4 regions of the Streptomyces sp. NPDC005728 genome follow, and region 4 is predicted to be linked to each of the others. Evidence: riboswitches for the same ligand, from Rfam matches in the RefSeq annotation. Region 4 holds a riboswitch; each other region holds the start of a gene.

Region 1 (5,202 bases), on a different contig from region 4:
ACAAGGGCGCCTTCGGGCTGGTCGGCCTGCTGACCGCGGCGAACATCTTCATCGCCGTGCTGTGGACCTGACGCTCAGCGCCGTCCGCTGATCCCTCCACGGACCGCGAGGGCCGCGCCGGCCGCGACCACCAGCCACGCCGCCACCGCCCCCCACACCAGCACCCGCCCCAGCCCCTTCAACGACCCGATGCCCAGGGCGGCCGCGACCGACAGCGTGGCCGCCCCGGTCATCCCCAGCGGGAACACCGTCGCCCACCGCCGGATGTCGTAGCGCAGCCGCGGCCGGGCCACCTCGGCGGCCAGCAGGACCACGCACAAGGCCAGATCCAGGACGAGCAGCGCGACCGTCACGTTGCGCAGCACACCCCGGTCGTCGTCGTTCCACAGGTACAGCCGCGCACTGTCGGCGGAGAGCAGCTTCGCCCCGGCCAGTGCCGAGATGCCGAGCGCTCCGCCTGCGATCCACTGGTCCCCGGCCGCCTCGAACACCTGCCGCCGATCGAAGTGCCGCAGTGCGAGGACGTAGAGCACCAGGCCCAGCCAGAACAGCACCAGCGCGGCACGCGCGAGCCATGCCGTCGTCTCGGCCGCGGCCAGCGTGGCCGCCAGCACCGCCGGCCCCTGTGTGGCCACGCAACACAGGAACACCGCTCCCGGCATGCGCCGCTTCCAGTGCCCCACGACGAGGAACAGCAGCACCGGCCACAGCACCACCGCCACCACCAGCAGCACCTCGGCCAGGGTCTGCCGGCCGAGCGCCGAGAACCGGGTGCCGAGCACCGCCGTGGCGGCGACGGCGGTGAGCGCGCCCGGACTCTCCGCCGCGGCCACCCATCGCTGCCGCTGCATCAGCAGCCGTACGAGAAAGTCGGCGGCCAGCGCCACCCAGGCGACGCAGGCCGGCCAGAGGAAGACCCGGGACAGCGTCTCGTCGCCCGTCAGGTGCAGGCCCACCGAGACGATGCCGGTCGCCATGACGGCGGCTCCTGCCGCCGGCGGACGCTCCGCCCACCACGCACGCAGACCTGAGATGCCGGGCATGCGCCCGATGCTAGGGAGCCGAGCGGGCCCGGCGAGGAGGGCACGCGCGCGTGGGGCTCGAAAAGAGGACGGTCAGGCCGGCCGGACCACGCTGTGAATGATCGATTCGCCCCCGTGGAAGACGGACTCCTCGCGGATGTACGCGCCGGGCCGCGGGGCATGGATCATCATCCCGTTGCCCGTGCAGAGGCCGACGTGGCTGTGGTCGCCGTGGAAGAAGACCAGGTCACCGGGGTGCGCGTCGGCGAGGGAGACCGGGGTGCCCGCGGCGGCCTGGTCGCGCACGGCACGGGGAAGGGTGACACCGGCGGCCTTCCAGGCGGCCTGGGTGAGGCCTGAGCAGTCGTAGGAGCCGGGGCCGCTGGCCCCGTTCACGTACGGCTTGCCGATCTGGGCGCGGGCGAAGGAGACCGCCTTCTCGGCCCTGGAGGCCTGCGCGCCCGAGGACCCGTACGACCGCGGCTCGGCCCCCTCCTGCGTCCGCTGCTCCGGCGCGGCCGGCCGAGCCTGCTCCCGGTCCGTCAGCCGGGACAGCAGCTCGCGGGCGGAGGCGAGCTTCTTCTGGACGACGGCCTTGGCGCTCTTCGGGTCACGCGGCGACGGGGTTCGGGTCTCGTCCGGCCTCCCGGCCGGCGCCTCCTGGCTCCAGACGGGGGCCGCCTCCGTGCTTCTGGCGGTCGGTGCCGCCGCGCTCCTGTCGGCCTGTGTCTCCGGGGCCCTGTCGGCCTGCGGCTCCAGGCTCCGGGCGGTCTCCTGCCGCTTCTTCACGGTCGAGGCCAGCCGGTCCATCAGCCGGTTCTGGTCGAAGTAGTCCGGCGAGGGCTCCGGCTGCTCCTGCGGCGCGTCCGCGAACAGGGTCTTCCCGCGCGGGTCTTCCCGCCGCCCCCGCTGTCGCCCGGCCCGCTCCGTGGCCTCCTCGGACCGCTCGGCCGCGGAGTCCGCCCGGCGGTACAGCTCGTCGATCTTCTTCTCGATCTCCTCCACGCTCGGCCTGCCGTCGTCGGCGGGGGCGGCCTCGGCCGTCTGGGACAGTACGGCCACGGAGGTGAAGGCGGCGGTGGCGAGGGCGGGCGTGTGCAGGCCCGGTCCGAGGGTTCCGCCGGGGCGCGGCTTGCGGTGCGACGCCAAGAGAGGCGACTCCTTCCAATGTGCCGCCTACCGAGTTAGCTGTCGGGTTCGGGCGGGTGGTTCGGAAGGGTTGCCCTACGGCGTCGTCCCGGGCGGGAGTCGGCCGATTCACCCCGGGATCGGTGGGTCCCCGGCTCCGGCTGCCACGTAGGGCGCACCGGACTCGGCGGAGGCCGCGGCGCTCGGCGACGTTCGCCGGAAGGGGGTCGTGCGGCCTGACGGCAACCTAGCCAACTCGTGTGACTCCTGTGAAGGTTGGTGTGCCATATGTCCGATACATTTCCGTGACCTGAGGCTGTTTTCATACAGGCGTGACAAGACGCTTCCGCAGCGTGAGGGCCTGATCGGCGCGGAACTGCGCGATGACCGACCGCTCGGGAGCGGTGATCAACCCTCCGGCGATCCGGCCATGTTCCCGGGGTGGCGGCCGGTTGTCGGTGCGGCGCCCTAGACTCGGAGAGCGATGAGCAGCCTCTTTGACGACAGCTTCCTGGCGGACCTCCAGCCCCCTCGCGGGCGCGAGGAGGAGCCCCCGCCGCCGCCCGAGGACGATCACGCTCCGGAGCCGCTTGCGGACGATCTGTTCGGCGGGAAGTTCGACGTGCCGCCGGACCGGGACGCGTACTACCGCGACGGCGCCCCGCGCCCCGCGATCGACGCGGCAGCGCTCCTGGAGGGGCTGAACGAGAACCAGCGCGCGGCGGTCGCCCACGCCGGCTCCCCGCTGCTCATCGTCGCCGGCGCAGGTTCCGGCAAGACCCGTGTGCTCACCCACCGCATCGCCCACCTGCTCGCCGAGCGGAACGTGCACCCGGGCCAGATCCTCGCGATCACCTTCACCAACAAGGCCGCGGGCGAGATGAAGGAGCGCGTCGAGCAGCTCGTCGGTCCGCGCGCGAACGCGATGTGGGTCATGACCTTCCACAGCGCGTGCGTCCGGATCCTGCGGCGCGAGTCGAAGAAGCTCGGCTTCACGTCGAGTTTCTCCATCTACGACGCCGCCGACAGCAAGCGCCTGATGGCCCTGGTCTGCCGCGACCTGGACCTCGACCCCAAGCGCTTCCCGCCCAAGTCCTTCAGCGCCAAGATCAGCAACCTCAAGAACGAGCTGATCGACGAGGAGGACTTCGCCGCCCAGGCCACCGACGGCTTCGAGAAGACCCTCGCCCAGGCCTACGCGCTCTACCAGTCGCGGCTGCGCGAGGCCAACGCGCTCGACTTCGACGACCTGATCATGACGACGGTCAACCTGCTGCGCGCCTTCCCGGACGTCGCCGAGCACTACCGCCGCCGCTTCAGGCACGTCCTGGTCGACGAGTACCAGGACACCAACCACGCCCAGTACGCCCTGGTGCGCGAACTGGTCGGCACGGGCGACCGCGCCGGCGAAGCAGACGTCCCCCCGAACGAGTACGACCTCCCGCCCGCCGAACTGTGCGTGGTGGGTGACGCGGACCAGTCGATCTACGCCTTCCGCGGCGCGACCATCCGCAACATCCTCCAGTTCGAGGAGGACTACCCGAACGCGACGACGATCCTGCTGGAGCAGAACTACCGCTCCACGCAGACCATCCTGTCCGCCGCCAACGCGGTCATCGAGCGCAACGAGTCCCGCCGCCCGAAGAACCTGTGGACCAATGCCGGCCAGGGCGCACGGATCACCGGCTACGTCGCCGACACCGAGCACGACGAGGCCCAGTTCGTCGCCGACGAGATAGACCGCCTCACGGACGCGGGCGAGGCAAAGTCCGGGGACGTCGCCGTCTTCTACCGCACCAACGCCCAGTCCCGTGTCTTCGAAGAGGTCTTCATCCGCGTCGGCCTGCCCTACAAGGTGGTCGGCGGCGTCCGCTTCTACGAGCGCAAGGAGGTCCGGGACGTCCTGGCCTACCTGCGCGTCCTCGCCAACCCCGAGGACTCGGTGCCGCTGCGCCGCATCCTCAACGTCCCCAAGCGGGGCATCGGCGAGCGCGCGGAGGCGATGATCGACGCCCTCTCCCAGCGTGAGAAGATCAGCTTCCCGCAGGCCCTGAAGCGCGTGGACGAGGCCTACGGCATGGCCGCGCGGTCGACGAACGCCGTCAAGCGGTTCAACGTGCTGATGGAGGACCTCCGGACGATCGTCGAGTCCGGCGCCGGACCGGCCACGGTCCTGGAGGCCATACTGGAACGCACCGGTTACCTGGCCGAGTTGCAGGCCTCGACCGACCCCCAGGACGAGACCCGCATCGAGAACCTTCAGGAACTCGCGGCCGTGGCCCTGGAGTTCGAGCAGGAGCGCGGCCAAGGCGCAGCGACATCCGGGACTGCCGCCCCGGGCGGCACGCTGTCCGACTTCCTGGAGCAGGTCGCCCTGGTCGCCGACTCCGACCAGATCCCGGACGAAGAGGACGGCGACGGCGTCATCACCCTGATGACCCTGCACACCGCCAAGGGCCTGGAGTTCCCGGTGGTCTTCCTGACCGGCATGGAGGACGGCGTCTTTCCGCACATGCGCGCCCTCGGCCAGAACAAGGAGCTGGAGGAGGAGCGGCGCCTGGCGTACGTCGGCATCACGCGCGCGCGGGAACGGCTCTACCTCACGCGGTCGGCATTGCGCAGCGCCTGGGGACAGCCGTCGTACAACCCGCCCTCCCGATTCCTGGAGGAGATCCCGGCCGCCCATGTGGAGTGGAAGCGGACGGGTGCGACCGCACCGGTGTCCTCCGGGCCGGCCTCCGGGATCGCGGCCTCGCTGTCCTCGTCCCGTTCCCGGTCGTCGGCGGCCGGCGCGTCCGGGTTCGCCACACGGCGGACCACGGAGAAGCCGGTGGTCGCCCTGGCGGTCGGGGACCGCGTGACCCACGACCAGTTCGGCCTCGGCACGGTCGTCGCGATCAAGGGCACGGGTGGGAACGCGGAGGCGACGATCGACTTCGGGGACGCCAAGCCGAAGCGGTTGCTGCTGCGGTACGCGCCGGTCGAGAAGCTGTAGACGATCTGAGCCCCGCCGGATCGATCGGCGGGGCTCGCTTCGTGCGGGCGGCTCAGG
Region 2 (5,202 bases), on a different contig from region 4:
CGCCGCAGTCCGCGCCGACCCGGGTCAGCGCTGCACGAAGACGTAGTACGCCTGATCCGCGTGATCCGCCTGATCAGCCCGATAGGGCACCCCGACGAGCCTGCCCGGGGTGCAGGAGCCGGACGGGGCGACTCCGGCGACGGCGTTCAGCCACAGGATCTCCGGAGGTGCCGGCGAGCAGCCCGTGGTGCTTGCCCGTCGGGTGGCCTTGAGGTCCGGCTCGGGGATGCCGGGATCGCCGCGGCGGCGGCCACCCCGACTGCGGCGACGGCCAGGCTTGCGGCGCGCCGGGAACGTCCGGAGCGCCGACGAAGCCGGGAGGCGCAGGCGGTCAGCCCGCCCGGTGCACCACCGCGTCGCACAGTTCGAGGAGCGACGCCTTGGCGTCGCACTCCGGCAGCGGGGCCAGCGCGGCCCGCGCCTCCTCCGCGTACCGGACGGTGTCCCGGCGGGCCTGCTCCAGCGCGGGGTGGGCGCGCAGCGCGGACAGCGCCTCGGCATGCCGCGCGTCGTCGCTGAGGTCGGAGTCCAGCAGCTCGCACAGCGCGAGGTCCTCCGGCAGGCCGAGACGGGCGGCCCGCTCACGCAGCCGGAGCACGGGCAGCGTCGGGATGCCCTCACGCAGGTCGGTCCCCGGGGTCTTGCCGGACTCGTGCGAGTCGGAGGCGATGTCCAGGACGTCGTCCGCGAGCTGGAAGGCGACCCCGAGCCGCTCGCCGTACTGGGTGAGCACGTCGACGACCGTCTCGTCGGCGCCGGACATCATCGCGCCGAACCGGCAGGACACGGCCACCAGGGAGCCCGTCTTGCCGCTGAGCACGTCCAGGTAGTGCTCGACCGGATCGCGGCCGTCCGAGGGACCTGCGGTCTCCAGGATCTGCCCGGTGACCAGCCGCTCGAACGCGAGGGCCTGCACCCGGACCGCCTCGGGGCCGAGGTCGGCGAGGATCTGGGAGGCGCGGGCGAAGAGGAAGTCGCCGGTGAGGACCGCGACCGAGTTGCCCCAGCGGGTGTTGGCACTGTCCACACCGCGCCGCACGGACGCCTCGTCCATGACGTCGTCGTGGTACAGCGTGGCCAGGTGGGTCAGCTCCACGACGACGGCCGACGGCACGACCCCCGGCGTGTACGGGTCGCCGAACTGCGCCGCGAGCATCACGAGCAGCGGCCGGAACCGCTTCCCGCCGGCCCGTACGAGGTGCTGCGCGGCCTCCGTGATGAACGGGACCTCGCTCTTGGTGGCTTCGAGCAAGCCTTCCTCGACAGCCGTCAATCCGGCCTGGACATCGGCTTCCAGAGCCTGGTCCCGCACGCTCAGCCCGAACGGCCCGACGACGGTCACGAGGGGTCTCCTGTCTGCTGGTGTCTGCTGGCGATTACGCGGTTTGTCGATAGGTCGTTGCCACCACTCAAGTCAGCGTATCCGGTCCTGTTTCGATCACCGATAGCGCCCACCGGTCCAGCCCGGGCGGTATCGGATCAGGGTCGGTATGTTTTTGATCATCTGATAAGAGTGGACTTTCACTGACTTACCAGGAATCCGCCCGTTTTGTCGTGAAATGAGTGGCGAGTGGAGTACTCCTTATTACGACACGCGCAGCAAATCCCTCTAATCCTGCATGTCTGATTTGATACACTTCGTCATTTCGTGAGTTGGGTCACGCGCGCCCCTGCACCCAACTGATCGCGCCACCACCGGTCTCCCTTGCCGTATCGGCCAGTTGAGTGTTGGCAGCAGCAAAGGATCAAGTACCCCATACGGCGCAGATCAAGGTCAACGGGCTCTTTATGTGAATCAGATACTTGTTCCGGACATGTGCTCTCGCATAGCTTCCGGGCCAGTCAGGCGAACGCCGAATCCTGCCGCGCCTGACTCAACCCATCGACGAACTCATTCGTACGGCAGGAGCGGGGGACCCAGGTAAGCCGCTGTACCGGACGGCACTCGCCGCACCGGAACGGCTCGGGGTGAAGTCGTGCCTCCTCCCCCAGGGGCACGGCCGGGCACCTCCCCGCCCGAACCCGACAGCTCACCTCGCAGGCGACGGAGAGGACTTCCCCATGTCTGCTGCCGCTCAGTCCCGCCGTGCCCGCCCCAACCGCTTCGTCCGCAAGCTCACTGTCGTCGGTACCGGTGCCGCCGTGCTCGCCCTTCCTCTCATCGGCGCGACCAGCGCCTCCGCGGCCACCCCCACGGCCACCACGCCGTCCACTACGCTCGCCGGGTACCCGAACAACCTCGACGGCTGGATCCGCGAGTCGCTCGCGATCATGGCCGAGAAGAAGATCCCGGGGTCGTACAACGGCATCTACCGCAACATCATCCGCGAGTCGTCGGGCAACCCGAAGGCCATCAACCTCTGGGACTCCAACGCCGCCAAGGGCATCCCGTCCAAGGGCCTGCTCCAGGTCATCGACCCGACGTTCAACGCGTACCACGTGGCCGGAACGTCCTTCGACATCTACGACCCGGTCGCGAACATCACGGCCGCCTGCAACTACGCGGCCGCGCGCTACGGGTCGATGGACAACGTCTTCGGCGCCTACTGACAGGCAGCGGCGGCAGGCCCTACTGATATCCCGGTCAGTCGGTCGGGAACAGTCTTTCGAGGACGACGGCAATGCCGTCGTCCTCGTTCGACAGGGTGATCTCATCGGCGACGGCCTTGAGCTCGGCGTGGGCGTCGGCCATCGCGACACCGCGTCCGGCCCAGTCGAACATGGGGATGTCGTTGGGCATGTCACCGAAGGCGAGGGCCCGTTCCGCCGTGATCCCCAGGCGCTCGGCGGCCAGCGCCAGCCCCGTCGCCTTGGTGACGCCGCACGGCTGGAGTTCCACGGTCCCCGGACCGGACATCGTGACCGTCGCCAGCGAGCCCACCGCCGAACGCGCGGTCGCCGCCAACTCGTCGTCGGACAGCGTGTGGTGGCGCAGCAGGACCTTGCTGATGGGCGCGCACCACAGGTCGTCGCGCCGGCCGACCCGTACGGCGGGCAGGGTCGGGTGGGGCATCAGATACCCCGGTTCGATCAGCGTGAGCCCGTCCACGCCGTCCTGGTCCACGGCCGCGTAGACCTGCCCCACCTCGGCCTCGATCTTGCCGAGCGCCGTCTCGGCCAGGTCCCGGTCCAGTCGTACCGACCACAGCAGACGGTCGGCGCCGGCGTCGTAGACCTGTGCGCCCTGTCCGCACACCGCGAGCCCCGTGCAGCCGAGGCCGTCCAGGAGGGGCCGCACCCGGGGGACCGGCCGGCCCGTCACCACCAGGTGCCGGGCGCCGGCCCGCGCCACCCGCTCGAGCGCGGCGAGCGACCGGTCGGAGACGGTGTCGTCGCCACGCAGCAGCGTCCCGTCCAGGTCGGTGGCGATCAGTGCATATGCGGGGGGTGCGGCCATGATCAGAGAATACGGACAGCGCGCACCGCCGACTCACCCTGATCTTCCCGGACTTGTGTGCTGCTCAGCCCCAAGTGGTGCCTGTGGACTCCCCGATGGTGTGGATGACGCGGTTGACCATGCCGGTGGCGGAGAGCGTGAGGGTCAGCGCGGAGAGCTGCTTCTCGGCGAAGTGGTCGGCGAAGGATCTACGCCGGGTTGCCATCCGTGCCCGCATGGTGCGCCTCATGAGCGTCAGCGGTGCTCGCCGGGTTGCTTTCACTGCACCGACGGAGCGGGACGGAAAGCGTGGGGCGGGGTGTGGCCCCGCCCGTCGCTCAGACCCGCCCGGCACTCACCCGTGCGCGGCCGCCAGGTGCCCTGCCAGCCGCGGCGAGGCGAACTCCGTACCGCAGACGAAGCGCATCACCGGGCCGTACGAGGACGCCGCCGGAAGGCCGGTGAAGTACAGGCCCGGCACCGAGGAGACGTACCCGGCGCCGAGCCGGGGCGCACCCCGGCTCACCGCGAGCCGGGTGCGCAGCTCGTGCCCGAGGAAGTCCATGGCCGCGATGTTCACTCGGTAGCCGGTGGCGGCGATGACGTGGTCCGCGGCAAGCCGCTCGGTGCGGCCACCGTGGCCGTGGACGACGAGGACCGGGCTGCCGTCCGGTGCCTCGGCGCCCACCACCCGCTCGACCTCCTGGACCCGGACCTTGCCCTCGAAGCGGTCGCGCAACCACCAGGCGCCGAGCGGGCCGAGGACCCGGCGGACCAGGTAGTGGCGGGTGCGGGCGGGCAGGAAGCGGTACGGATGGGGGTAGTAGCTGAGCGCCCACAGGGACCAGGCGCGCCCGAAGGGCGACTCGGGGCGCAGCCTCGGCTGGTTCCAGGGCGGGGCGCCGAAGGCGACCCGGCCGCGGCCGCGCGAGACCACGCGCACCTGGGCGCCGGCCTCGGCCGCGAGGGCCGCCGTCTCCAGCGCGGACTGGCCGGCGCCGACGACGATCAGCTCCTTGCCGGCGAAACGGGTGAGGTCGTGGTGCTGGGAGCTGTGGGAGACCGGGCCCGTGGGCGCCGGTCCGTCGGCCGCCGCTGCCGCCAGCTCCGCCGGGAGGTGGGCCAGCCCGGACAGGCCGGTGGCGACCACGACCGCGCGGGCCGTGAACAACTCCCCGGAGTCCAGCTTGAGTTCGAACCCGCCGCTCTTGTCGCGGTCGACGGCGACGACCCTGACCCGCTCCAGGTCCGGCAGCAGCTTGCGCTGGAACCACTCGCCGTAGGCGATGAAGGTATCCGCCGGGATGATGTCCTCGTCCGTCACCAGCCGGCGGATGCCGGCCGCGTCGCAGTAGTCGGCGAGGGTGTGGCCGGGCTGTGGGCAGTCGAGGTTGGAGGCGACAGGGGTCGACTTCAGAAGCATCCCCTCGGGCATGTGGTCGCGCCAGCTGACCATGGGGTCACCGAAGACGCGGACGGGGATGCCGCGCGCCCGCAGATGGGCGGCGGTGGACAGGCCGAACGGCCCGGCCCCGATGACTGCAACCGGTCGAATCACGAAGTCCCTCCCCAGGACGCGATGCGCCACCTTCGTGGCCTTGCCTACTTCGTGGTGGGAGTGGTGCTGCTGCCGCGGCGGTTGGTCCGCCACAGCTGATAGAGGTGCTTCGCGCCCGGGCGCACGAAGCGGGCGAGCATCGTGAGGAACGGCAGCGGGTCGTCACCCGCGAGCCAGGCCAGCTCCGTCCCGCTCGCCTTCGCCGGCGCGTGCGGCGTCGTATAGCCGCTGCGGCGGTAGGCGAGGAGGGCGGGCAGGTCGATGTTCT
Region 3 (5,202 bases), on a different contig from region 4:
GCCCTTCGCCGTCACATGGTCCCCGGAGGACTCGCCCCGCAGTCGGCGTCCGATCCACGGGACCAGGTACTCGCGGGCCCAGTGGACGTCGTCGCGGCGGATCTCCAGGGTGCCCCGGGGCGGGAGCGGCGGCCAGGGCTGCTCCGGATCGGCCGGGATCTGCAGACCGAGAGCCTGGCCGGCGCGCAGCGCCACGCGCGTGTGTCCCTCGGGTGAGAGGTGGAGCCGGTCGTCGTCCCAGGCCCGGCGGTCCTGGACGGACTTCAGGGACCACAGGTCGAGCACGGGACAGCCGTACCGGTCGGCGATGGCTCGGACGTGCCCGTTGTAGGTGGCGATCTTGCCGCGCAGATGCTTGAGCAAGGGGACGCCACGGGTGTCGAATCCGGTGGTCACGAGCACCGTGCCCGCGGCCTCGGTGAGCTGGGCCACGGCCCGCTCGAAGCGCTCGGCCACCTCGTCCGGGTCGGTGCCGGGCCGGATGATGTCGTTGCCGCCCGCACAGAAGGAGACCAGCTCCGGGGCGAGTTCGACGGCCTGCGGGAGTTGGTCGGCCACGATCTGGTCGAGCAGTTTTCCACGCACGGCCAGGTTGGTGTACGCGAAGTCGCCCTCGGGGCGCCGGTCGGCGAGCAGTACCGCGAACCGGTCGGCCCAGCCCACGAACGCCCCGTCGGGGCCGGGGTCGCCCACGCCCTCGGTGAAGCTGTCCCCCACCGCTACGTACGACCCGATCACTGATCTGTTGTCATTCTTCGAATCGTCTGCCACGTCGCACCATGATTCACCTTCGGATGTGACCTACGCGACCGTAGGCGGGGGTTGACGAACGGTGAGATGAGACACCCTTAAATTGTTTGCCAATCCAGGAATAGCGACGTCGTCAGGCGCGTTGGACGTGCGATTGTCATGCCGAAGGCCGGACCCGGGGATCGGGTCCGGCCTTCGACTGCGCGTCAGGCAGGCGGTTCTGGAGGAGGATCCAGGAAAAGGAGCCTCAGACGGCGACGCCGTGCGAGCGGAGATAGGCGACCGGGTCCACGTCCGAGCCGTAGTCGGGCGTGGTGCGGATCTCGAAGTGGAGATGCGGGCCGGTCACGTTGCCGGTGGCGCCGGACAGGCCGATCTGCTGGCCCGCGGTCACGGTCTGGCCGGCCGAGACGGAGAGCTGCGAGAGGTGCCCGTACTGGGCGTAGTAGCCGTCGTTCAGCTTGATGACGACCTGGTTGCCGTACGCGCCGCCCCACCCGGCGGAGACGACGGTGCCGGCGCCTACGGCCTTGAGGGAGGTACCGGTCGGGACGACGAAGTCGACGCCGGTGTGGTAACCGCTGGACCACATGCTGCCGGCCACGTGGTAGCCGGTGCCGACGGTGGCGCCGGCGACCGGGAGGGTGTAGCCGGTGGCCGGGGTGACGGCGGTCCCGGAAGCCTGGCGGGCCTGGGAGGTCTGCGCGGAGGCTTCGGAGCCGGAGGCCTTGGACACGGAGACCTTGGACACGGAGACCTTGGAGCCGGAGGCCTTGGAGCCGGAGGCCTTGGAGCCGGAGGCCTTGGACACTGAAGCCTGCGAGCCGGAGGGGCGCGAGGGCTGCGCGGGGGCGGAAGGCTCGGTGTGTGTCCGGGTGGCCTGCCCGCCGAGCGACAGCTTCAGACCCGGGTGGATCAGCGAGGGGTTCTCGCCGACCGCCTGCCGGTTGTCCTCGTAGAGCCGGTGCCAGCCGCCGCCGACGTGCTGCTGGCCGGCAATCTTCGCAAGCCAGTCGCCGGCCTTCACCGTGTAGCTGCGCACACCCGAATTCTGCTGCGCAGCCTTCTTCTCGGCCGCCTTTTCGACGGCGGGAAGGGACTGCACGGCCTTTCCGGAAACGGGCTGCGCGGTGGCGGCGTGCGCTCCGGCGGCGCCCATGAGCGGCAGCGCCAGCGCGGCGCCACCGGTTCCGGCGACGGCGATCGAGCGGGTGAAACGCCGGTTCTTGGGGCGTCGGTGCTTACCCTTTGCGGGCATGGCGCATTCCTCTCCGACGCCTGCGAGGTGAGCTGTCGGGTTCGGGCTGGAGCTGCCCGGCCGCGCGGTGCGCGGCTACACCCCCAGCCTGCCCCGGAGACCGGGACAGGCAGTCGTACCTGGCGGGTCCCCCGCTCCTGCCGAACACGGGTGAAGTGTGTGGGGACTCCGGGCGGCGGCAGGATTCGGCGTTCCGACCGGATTGGTGGCGAACGTAAGCGAGCAAGACGCACCCGGACAAGCAGCCGGTTCCCGGCGTTCCTGCTCCAGCTGATCGAATTCGGGAATTCACGGTCACCCTCCGTGAATTACCGCATCCTTCCTCTTTTCAAATTCCTTTGGCGATACGGGTATTACGTGGACATGACCCGCGACACTCGGTCACGAATATGACGCTCCTCACGCACCCCGTCCCCACGTTTCCTTATTCCAGAGCGAGTTGGAATGAAGGCTCCAATTCGGACAGAAGGTTCAGATACGGCGTAGCCGGAGAACCGTCGCATCCAGGTCACCCTTCAGTCCGGTGCGCAGCCCGTGATGGAGCAGGACGGCACCTCGGTGCACTTCGCCCGTTTCGCGGCATTCGTACGCTGCGGTCGGGTCGAGTCCGCGCAGCCGCACCGCCGGCACCGGCTCGCCGTAGCTCTGCGCCTGGAGGCAGGCGAGGACCACGCTCTCGCCCCCGAGGACGTACTGGACGGCGCTCAGGCCGCCGGTCGGGGGCCGCAGCCGGAAGAGGTCGCCGCGCTGGACGACCGGGCGGATCTCCTTGTACAGCTCCACCCACTCCCGGGCCTCGGCCAGCTCCGCGTCGGTCCACTCGGCGAGGTCGCCTCCGACGCCGAGCACCCCGGCCATCGAGCTGACGAAGCGGAACCGCAGCGAGCTGACCCGCCCGTTGAGCTGGGTGTTCGGGCTGTCCGTGACCCAGGCGGCCATGACCCGCGCGGGGTGGATCTGGCTGAAGCCGTGCTGGATGGCGAGCCGGTCGAGCGGGTCGGTGTTGTCGGAGGTCCACACCTGGTCGGTGCGGCTCAGCACGCCGAGGTCGATCCGGCCGCCGCCGCCCGAGCAGGACTCGAAGGCCACCCCGGGGTGAGCTGCGCGCAGCCGGTCCAGCAGGGCGTACAGGGCGCGGACGTGGTCGACCCACAGCCGCTGCGGGTACGGCTCGCCGGGCCAGCCCGCGTCGGTGAAGCAGCGGTTGAAGTCCCACTTCACATAGTCGATCGGGGCGCTGGACAGCAGCGCGTCCAGTTGCTCCCCCAGATACCCCTGGACGTCCTCGCGGGCAAGGTTGAGGACGAGCTGGTTGCGCAATTCCGTCCGCTTCCGTCCCGGTTCGTACTGCACCCAGTCGGGGTGGGCACGGTAGAGGTCGCTGTCGGGGTTGACCATCTCCGGCTCGACCCAGATGCCGAACTGCATGCCCAGGTCGTGCACCTGGTCGGCGAGGGGCTTGAGACCGTGCGGGAAGCGGTCGGGGTTGGGCGTCCAGTCACCGAGTCCGGCCCGGTCGCTGGTACGCGCACCGAACCAGCCGTCGTCCACGACGAACAGCTCGACGCCGATCCCGGCGGCGCGCCGGGCGAGGGCGGCCTGCTGCTCCTCGGAGATGTCGAAGTTGGTCGCCTCCCAGGAGTTGAACAGCACGGGCCGGTCCCGCTCCGCGTCCGGGATGACGTGTGCCCGCTGGTAGGCGTGCCAGGTGCGGCTGGCCCCGCCGAAGCCCCCGTCGCTCCACAGCCCCGCGAAGACGGGTGTGGTGTACGACTCCCCCGGCTGGAGCAGCAGCAGGCCCGAGTCGTCGTAGCCGGCGCCGCCGGTGATCTGCACGCGCGCATCGGGGAGTCGGGCGACGGCGATGCGCCAGGAGCCGGACCAGCCGAGCGCACAGCCGTAGACCTCGCCGCGCTCCTCGGTCGCGTCGGTGTCCAGCGCGACCCAGGGCAGGTGCTGGTGGCCGGTGTGGCCGCGACGGCTGCCGATGATCTTCTCGCCGTGGGTGAGAGGTGCGGTGGCGAGCAGGGACTCGGCGGCCCAGCGGCCGTGCAGCTGGGACAGCCGCCAGCCCTCGCGGTCGGGCAGGGTCCAGGTGGCGGCGTCGGCCCGCAGCAGCTCCACGCGCGCATGCCCGCCGTTCGCCACGGTCACCCAGCGCTCCACGACGTCCCCGCGCATCCGGTAGTGCAGGGTGACGGCCAGCCCGTCGTCGTCGAAGCGCAGCCGCAGCTCCTCGCCGTCGGCGCCGCCTGCACCGTCTGCGATGGAGTGCGACACGAAGTGCCACTCGGTGCCGCGTCGTTCCTCGGTGCGCACGGACAGGGCGGGGCGCACGAAGCGGGGGCCGCCCTCGACGGGGTACTCCTCGCGGCCGTCGAGCGGGGACTCGAAGGGCCAGTAGGCGGGCAGCGGGCTGACCGCCAGGGCCTCGGCGTCGGCGAGCGCGATCCGTGGTCCCCAGTGGAGGTGCAGCAGTTCGTCCGCGTCCGTGAGATGCAGCGCATAGCTGCTGGTGGGCCCCGACAGGAGCCACGTACGACCGTTTTCGGCGATGTCCACCATCGAGACCTCACAGGTGCCAACAGATCCGCTCAAGTGCCAACATCATCAAGGGCCGCGGACCCTGCTGACAATGCCTGTGGACAACTCATTGCCCGAGGAAATCGATGTCGTATGGTCGACAGCGTGCCCGTCGACGAGCCGCGCCGACGGGGCCTACCGGGAGGAGCCCCCGTGACGCAGCAGGTCCCGTCGACCGAGCCCGAGCTGGCCGGAGTGCGCAATTTCCGTGACGTGGGCGGACTGCCGACCGTGGACGGACGGCGGGTGCGCCCCGGAGTGCTGTTCCGCAGCGGTCACCTCGCGCACGCGACCGCGGCGGACGCGGCCTTCCTCACCACCCTGGACCTGCACACGATCTTCGACTTCCGCAACGCGGCCGACCAGAAGCTGGAGGGCCCGGACGTCGAGCTGCCCGGCGTGCGGAACGTGAACCTGCCGCTGAGCGACCCGGCGGACGGCGCCGAGTTCTGGAAGATGGTCCGCGAAGGCGACCTCGACCAGCTGCGCGGCATCCTCGCCGACGGCAAGGCGGCGGCCCGGATGACCGGCTCGTACCGCAGGATCGTCAAGGAGCGCACCGCCGAGCACTCCCGGGTGCTGCACGCGCTCGCCGAGGACAGCGTGCCCGC
Region 4 (5,202 bases):
GGTTACCGGCCCAGGGCCGTTGCCGGCCGGAGGCCGGTCACTGGTCGGAGGCGTCGGACTTGTCGACCCCGTCCCAGACGTTCGCGTACCAGGGCCGGTGGGCGGCCCCGAGGTCGGCGCGGGACTGCTTGGCCGCGCCCGGGTCGACCACGATGTACCCGGTCTGCCCCGGCATCACATAGTGCAGCCGGCGCCGGATCTCCTGCTCGGCGTAGGCGTCGTCCTGCCAGCGTGCCTTGAGGTCGCGCAGCTGCTCCACGCGCTTGCGGGCCCGCTCCTGCTGATGCTGCTGGTCGGCGATCTCGGCGCGCTGGGAGACGTACTGGCGCATCGGATAGGCGAGCGCGACGATCAGCGAGCAGAGCACCAGCGCGAGCAGGGCGGCGCGGCCGGTGAGCCGGGAGCGGCGGGCCTGCCGCTTGGTCTGGGAGCGGTAGACGCGGGCCGCGGTCTGCTCGCCGAGCAGCCTGAGCCTGGTCGCGGTGGAGAACCGGTCCCGGTCCTTCACGGCCATGTCCCGCCTCCCCTTCACACGTGCGTACGTCCCCGCACACGGTACGGGACCGAGTACAGGGACGTACGTACGACTGGCTAAGGCTTAACTCTGTAAGGCTCAGCCCTTGAAGCGGGGGAAGGCCGAGCGGCCGGCGTACACCGCGGCGTCGTCGAGGATCTCCTCGATGCGAAGCAGCTGGTTGTACTTGGCGACGCGCTCGGAGCGGGCCGGGGCGCCGGTCTTGATCTGGCCGCAGTTGGTGGCGACGGCCAGGTCGGCGATGGTGACGTCCTCGGTCTCGCCGGAGCGGTGGGACATCATGCACTTGAAGCCGTTGCGCTGGGCCAGCTCGACGGCGTCCAGGGTCTCGGTCAGCGAGCCGATCTGGTTGACCTTGACCAGCAGGGCGTTGGCGGTGCCCTCCTCGATGCCGCGGGCCAGGCGCTCCGGGTTGGTGACGAACAGGTCGTCGCCGACCAGCTGGACCTTGTCGCCGAGCTTGTCGGTGATGACCTTCCAGCCGGCCCAGTCGTCCTCGAACAGCGGGTCCTCGATGGAGACGAGCGGGTAGGCCGCCACGAGCTCCTCGTAGTACTCGGTCATCTCGGCGGCCGAGCGGGACTTGCCCTCGAACTCGTACTTGCCGTCCTTGTAGAACTCGGACGCGGCGACGTCGAGCGCGAGCGCGATCTGCTCACCGGGCACGTAGCCGGCCTGCTTGACGGCCTCGAGGATGAGGTCGAGTGCCTCGCGGTTGGAGCCGAGGTTCGGGGCGAAGCCGCCCTCGTCGCCGAGGCCGGTGGACAGGCCCTTGTTCTTCAGGACCTTCTTCAGCGTGTGGTAGACCTCGGTGCCCCAGCGCAGGGCCTCGGAGAAGGACTCCGCGCCGATCGGGGCGATCATGAACTCCTGGATGTCCACGTTGGAGTCGGCGTGCGAGCCGCCGTTCAGGATGTTCATCATCGGCACCGGCAGCAGGTGCGCGTTCGGGCCGCCCAGGTAGCGGAAGAGCGGGAGGTCGCTGGCCTCGGAGGCGGCGTGGGCGACGGCGAGGGAGACGCCGAGGATGGCGTTGGCGCCGAGGGAGCCCTTGTTGTCGGTGGCGTCCAGGTCGAACATGGCCTGGTCGATCAGGCGCTGCTCGGTGGCGTCGTAGCCGACCAGCTCCGGGCCGATCTGCTCGATGACGGCGAGGACGGCCTTCTCGACGCCCTTGCCCTGGTAGCGGTTCGGGTCACCGTCGCGCAGCTCGATGGCCTCGAAGGCACCGGTGGAGGCGCCGGACGGGACGGCGGCACGACCCGTGCTGCCGTCGTCGAGGCCGACCTCGACCTCGACCGTGGGGTTGCCTCGGGAGTCCAGGATTTCCCGGGCTACGACGACGTCGATGGACGGCACGAGCATCTCCTTCGTGGATGTGACGCTGGTTGTGCGGGGCTGGTGAGCCTTGCGACTAGAGCCTAACCGTCCCGGGACCGTCGGCCACCGACCGACCGTCCCGTGGACAGGGAGACGGTACCTATTGTTCACGCACGGAACAAAGGGACCCGGATGAGACCCGATTGAAGAGTGGGCAAACAGCGCGGGAAAACAAAGAACCCCGCCCCGGTGCGTACGGGGGAAAACGCACCGGAGCGGGGAGCCCGTGGGGACGGGGGGTGGCCCTCACGAGGCCTTGAGTGTGGGGGGAGAGCCTGTGAGGGCGCTGTGGTTCTGGTGGGGCCCGGATGTCACTTCAGGTGCAGCTGCTGGCCCGGGTAGATGAGGTTCGCGTCCTCGACGATGCCCTTGTTCAGCTTGAACAGCTTCTCCCAGCCACCCTCGACCTTGTGCTTCTCGGCGATGCTGCTGAGGGTGTCACCCTTGACGACCTTGTACTCGCCGTCGCCCTTCTTGACCTTCTTGCCGGTCGGGGTGGTGACGGTCTTGCTCGCGGCCGGACGCTCGGCGGAGCGGGAGGCGGCCTGCTGGTCGGTGGAGCGGGTGGTGGTGCTCGGCGCGGTGGTCTTCGAGGGGGCGGCGGGGGCGGCACCGCCGTAGGGGGTGCTGGACAGGCCCGTGCCGCACACCGGCCAGGCACCCTTGCCCTGGGCGGCGAGGACCTTCTCGGCGACGGTGATCTGCTGCGCCTTGGTGGCCTGGTTGGCCTGCGCGGCGTACTGCGTACCGCCGTACGCGGCCCAGGTCGAGGCGGAGAACTGCAGACCGCCGTAGTAGCCGTTTCCGGTGTTGATGGACCAGTTGCCGCCGGCCTCGCACTGGGCGACCGCGTCCCACTCGGAGGCGGTGGCGGCGGAGGCGTTGCCGGCCGCCATCAGCGGGGCGGCGACGACGGCGCCGGTGACACCGGCGAGCGCGATGGCGCGGGTGGCCTTGGACGGACGGCGGTGCTTGCCCTTGCCGGAAAACAGCATGGATCGATCCCCTCACCGACGCCTGCGAGGTGAGCTGTCGGGTTCGGGCCGGTTGAGTTGCCCGGCCGCGCCCCTTCCGGGACACGGCTTCACCCCAAGCCGGTTACGGCATCAACCACCGCTTCCGGCACTTACCTTGGGTCCCCCGCTCCTGCCTACGGCGCATGACGCGACGACTGTTCCCGGGCAACCGCTGGCAGGATTCGGCGTTGCGACTGCCGGGGCTCGTGGTGACGAGCGGCCTTGACCGTAGACAGGCGATCGCCGGAATTTCAAAGACGATCAGGGCTTCTGAGACTCATCCCACACTTTCACCAAACCGGACATTAGGCGCGAAGCGGGGCGTCAACTCCCGCTACTTTTCGCCCTTTTCGGCACCGACTTGCAGGGTCTGACCGGCAGCGATGTGGTCCGGGTCGGCGCCGATGGCCTTCTTGTTCTCGGCGTAGAGCGCGCGCCATCCGCCGTCGACGTCAAGGGAGTCGGCGATGGAGACGAGGGTGTCGCCCTCGACGACGGTGTAGGTGCCCGCGTCGCGAGAGGCGTGGCGGCCGGACGCCGAGGCGCCCTGACCGTTTGCGTTGCTTTCGTCCGCACTGTCACCGCGATGACGTCCGCCGCTGCTGAGCGTGCCGGTGTCGACCAGGCTCCAAGAGCCGCCGGTCTGCCATGAATTGTCCGACTCTTCCGTGGCGGGATCCGTGACGGCGCCCTCGCCTTCCTGCCCCTCACGGGAACCCGGCGATGCGGATTTGTCGGACTTGGGTGCGTCGGCATCCTTGCCCGAGTCGGCACCCTTGTCCTTGTTCTCACTCTTGCCCGGGGACGGCTTGCCGGTCGCATCCGAGGAGGAGTCGGACGAGGATGATGAATCCGACAGGTCGGACGAGTCGGACTTACCGGTGGAGTCGGACGAGTCCTTGGAACCGGAGGAGTCGGAGTCGCCAGAGGACTTGGAGGAGTCGGAGTCACCGGAGTCCGCCGAGCCCGAGCCTCCGACGCCCGTGTCGACGTCCACGGAGCCGGAGTTCGAGGACAGTCCTGCGAGCAGGGCGCAGGTGGCCCAGTGAGTGGTGCCCTGGTCGGCGAGGATCTTCTCGGCGACGGCGATCTGCTGCGACCGGCTGGCCTGGTCGGCACTGGAGGCGTACTGGCCGCCGCCGTACTTGTCCCAGTCGTCCTGGGACATCTGGAGGCCGCCGTAGTACCCGTTGCCGGTGTCGGCGCTCCAGGAGCCGCCGCTCTCGCACTCGGCCACCTTGTCCCACGTGGTGCCGTCGGCCGCGCTGGCGCTCGCGGCACCCAGGAGTGGGATGGCGATGGCGGAGCCAGTCACTCCGGCCGCGACGAGGAGAGCCGGAGCCTGACGGGGGCGACGGTGACGACCGTTCCCGGAGAGCATGCGGAAGCCTTTCGTGCGACAGCTGGGGTGGCGTGGCGCAGGAAACTCGGCGCGCCACACTGATGGGTGAACGTATAGGCAGACGATCACTTGTCACAAGTTAATGCCGCGCAGATCACGTGAAGATCACAGAAATGAACTTCTGTCATCTTCGGCTGTGCCGGGTGTGCTTGGCCGACGCGCTCAGGGGGCGGGCGTGAACTCCACGGGGAGCGTGCGCAGGCCGCGCATGATGAGCCCGCCACGCCAGCGCAGCTCGGCCGGGTCCGCCGCGAGCCGCAGGTCGGGGAGGCGGGTGAGGAGGGTGGCGAGCGCGGTCTGGCCCTCCAGACGGGCGAGCGGGGCGCCCAGGCAGTAGTGGATGCCGTGGCCGTACCCGAGGTGCTGGTTGTCCCGGCGGGACAGGTCCAGTACGTCCGGACCGGCGAACCGCTCCGGGTCCCGGTCGGCGGCGGCGAGTACGACGAGGACCGGGTCCCCGGCGGCGATGTCCTGCCCGCCGACGGTGAGCGGCCGGGTGGCGAACCGCCAGGTGGCCAGCTCCACCGGACCGTCGTAGCGCAGGAGTTCCTCGACGCCGGTCTCCAGGAGGTCCTGCTCCCCGGCGGCCAGGGACCGCTGGAGCCGGTGGCGCTGCTCGGGGTGGGTGAGCAGGGCGTAGGTGCCGTTGCCGATCAGGTTCACGGTGGTCTCGAAGCCGGCGAACAGCAGGATGAAGGCCATGGCGGCGGCCTCGTTCTCGGTGAGGTGCTCGCCGTGGTCCGAGGCACGGATGAGGCCGGAGATCAGGTCCTCGCCCGGGGTGGGCTCGGCGGGCAGCGCCTCCCGCTTCCGGTGGATCAGCTCGGCGAGATAGCCGCGCATCTTCTTCACCGATCGCGCGACCCCGC

Evidence for each region. Region 4 has a riboswitch for cyclic di-AMP ahead of ABZ471_RS06845 (transglycosylase family protein). Riboswitches for the same ligand answer to the same signal wherever they lie in the genome.
Region 1: another riboswitch for cyclic di-AMP. It lies ahead of ABZ471_RS34575 (NlpC/P60 family protein); the one in region 4 lies ahead of ABZ471_RS06845 (transglycosylase family protein).
Region 2: another riboswitch for cyclic di-AMP. It lies ahead of ABZ471_RS09230 (transglycosylase SLT domain-containing protein); the one in region 4 lies ahead of ABZ471_RS06845 (transglycosylase family protein).
Region 3: another riboswitch for cyclic di-AMP. It lies ahead of ABZ471_RS17075 (LysM peptidoglycan-binding domain-containing M23 family metallopeptidase); the one in region 4 lies ahead of ABZ471_RS06845 (transglycosylase family protein).

Annotation. Positions count from the first base shown of each region.
Region 1 is NZ_JBEXYL010000071.1:25,993-31,194, reverse strand. It holds gene ABZ471_RS34585 (hypothetical protein) at 1-71, shown strand, start outside; gene ABZ471_RS34580 (tellurite resistance/C4-dicarboxylate transporter family protein) at 75-1,043, opposite strand; gene ABZ471_RS34575 (NlpC/P60 family protein) at 1,116-2,171, opposite strand; cyclic di-AMP (ydaO/yuaA leader) riboswitch at 2,179-2,350, opposite strand; gene pcrA (DNA helicase PcrA) at 2,635-5,145, shown strand; gene ABZ471_RS34565 (M23 family metallopeptidase) at 5,198-5,202, opposite strand, start outside.
Region 2 is NZ_JBEXYL010000009.1:56,039-61,240, reverse strand. It holds gene ABZ471_RS09235 (polyprenyl synthetase family protein) at 332-1,342, opposite strand; cyclic di-AMP (ydaO/yuaA leader) riboswitch at 1,842-2,057, shown strand; gene ABZ471_RS09230 (transglycosylase SLT domain-containing protein) at 2,062-2,550, shown strand; gene ABZ471_RS09225 (HAD family hydrolase) at 2,585-3,397, opposite strand; gene ABZ471_RS09220 (hypothetical protein) at 3,462-3,602, opposite strand; gene ABZ471_RS09215 (FAD-dependent oxidoreductase) at 3,732-4,934, opposite strand; gene ABZ471_RS09210 (ATP-grasp domain-containing protein) at 4,979-5,202, opposite strand, start outside.
Region 3 is NZ_JBEXYL010000022.1:6,194-11,395, reverse strand. It holds gene ABZ471_RS17080 (SGNH/GDSL hydrolase family protein) at 1-738, opposite strand, end outside; gene ABZ471_RS17075 (LysM peptidoglycan-binding domain-containing M23 family metallopeptidase) at 998-2,008, opposite strand; cyclic di-AMP (ydaO/yuaA leader) riboswitch at 2,013-2,176, opposite strand; gene ABZ471_RS17070 (alpha-galactosidase) at 2,480-4,573, opposite strand; gene ABZ471_RS17065 (tyrosine-protein phosphatase) at 4,745-5,202, shown strand, end outside.
Region 4 is NZ_JBEXYL010000006.1:99,672-104,873, forward strand. It holds gene ABZ471_RS06835 (septum formation initiator family protein) at 38-514, opposite strand; gene eno (phosphopyruvate hydratase) at 614-1,900, opposite strand; gene ABZ471_RS06845 (transglycosylase family protein) at 2,227-2,910, opposite strand; cyclic di-AMP (ydaO/yuaA leader) riboswitch at 2,915-3,083, opposite strand; gene ABZ471_RS06850 (transglycosylase family protein) at 3,266-4,312, opposite strand; gene ABZ471_RS06855 (cytochrome P450) at 4,496-5,202, opposite strand, start outside.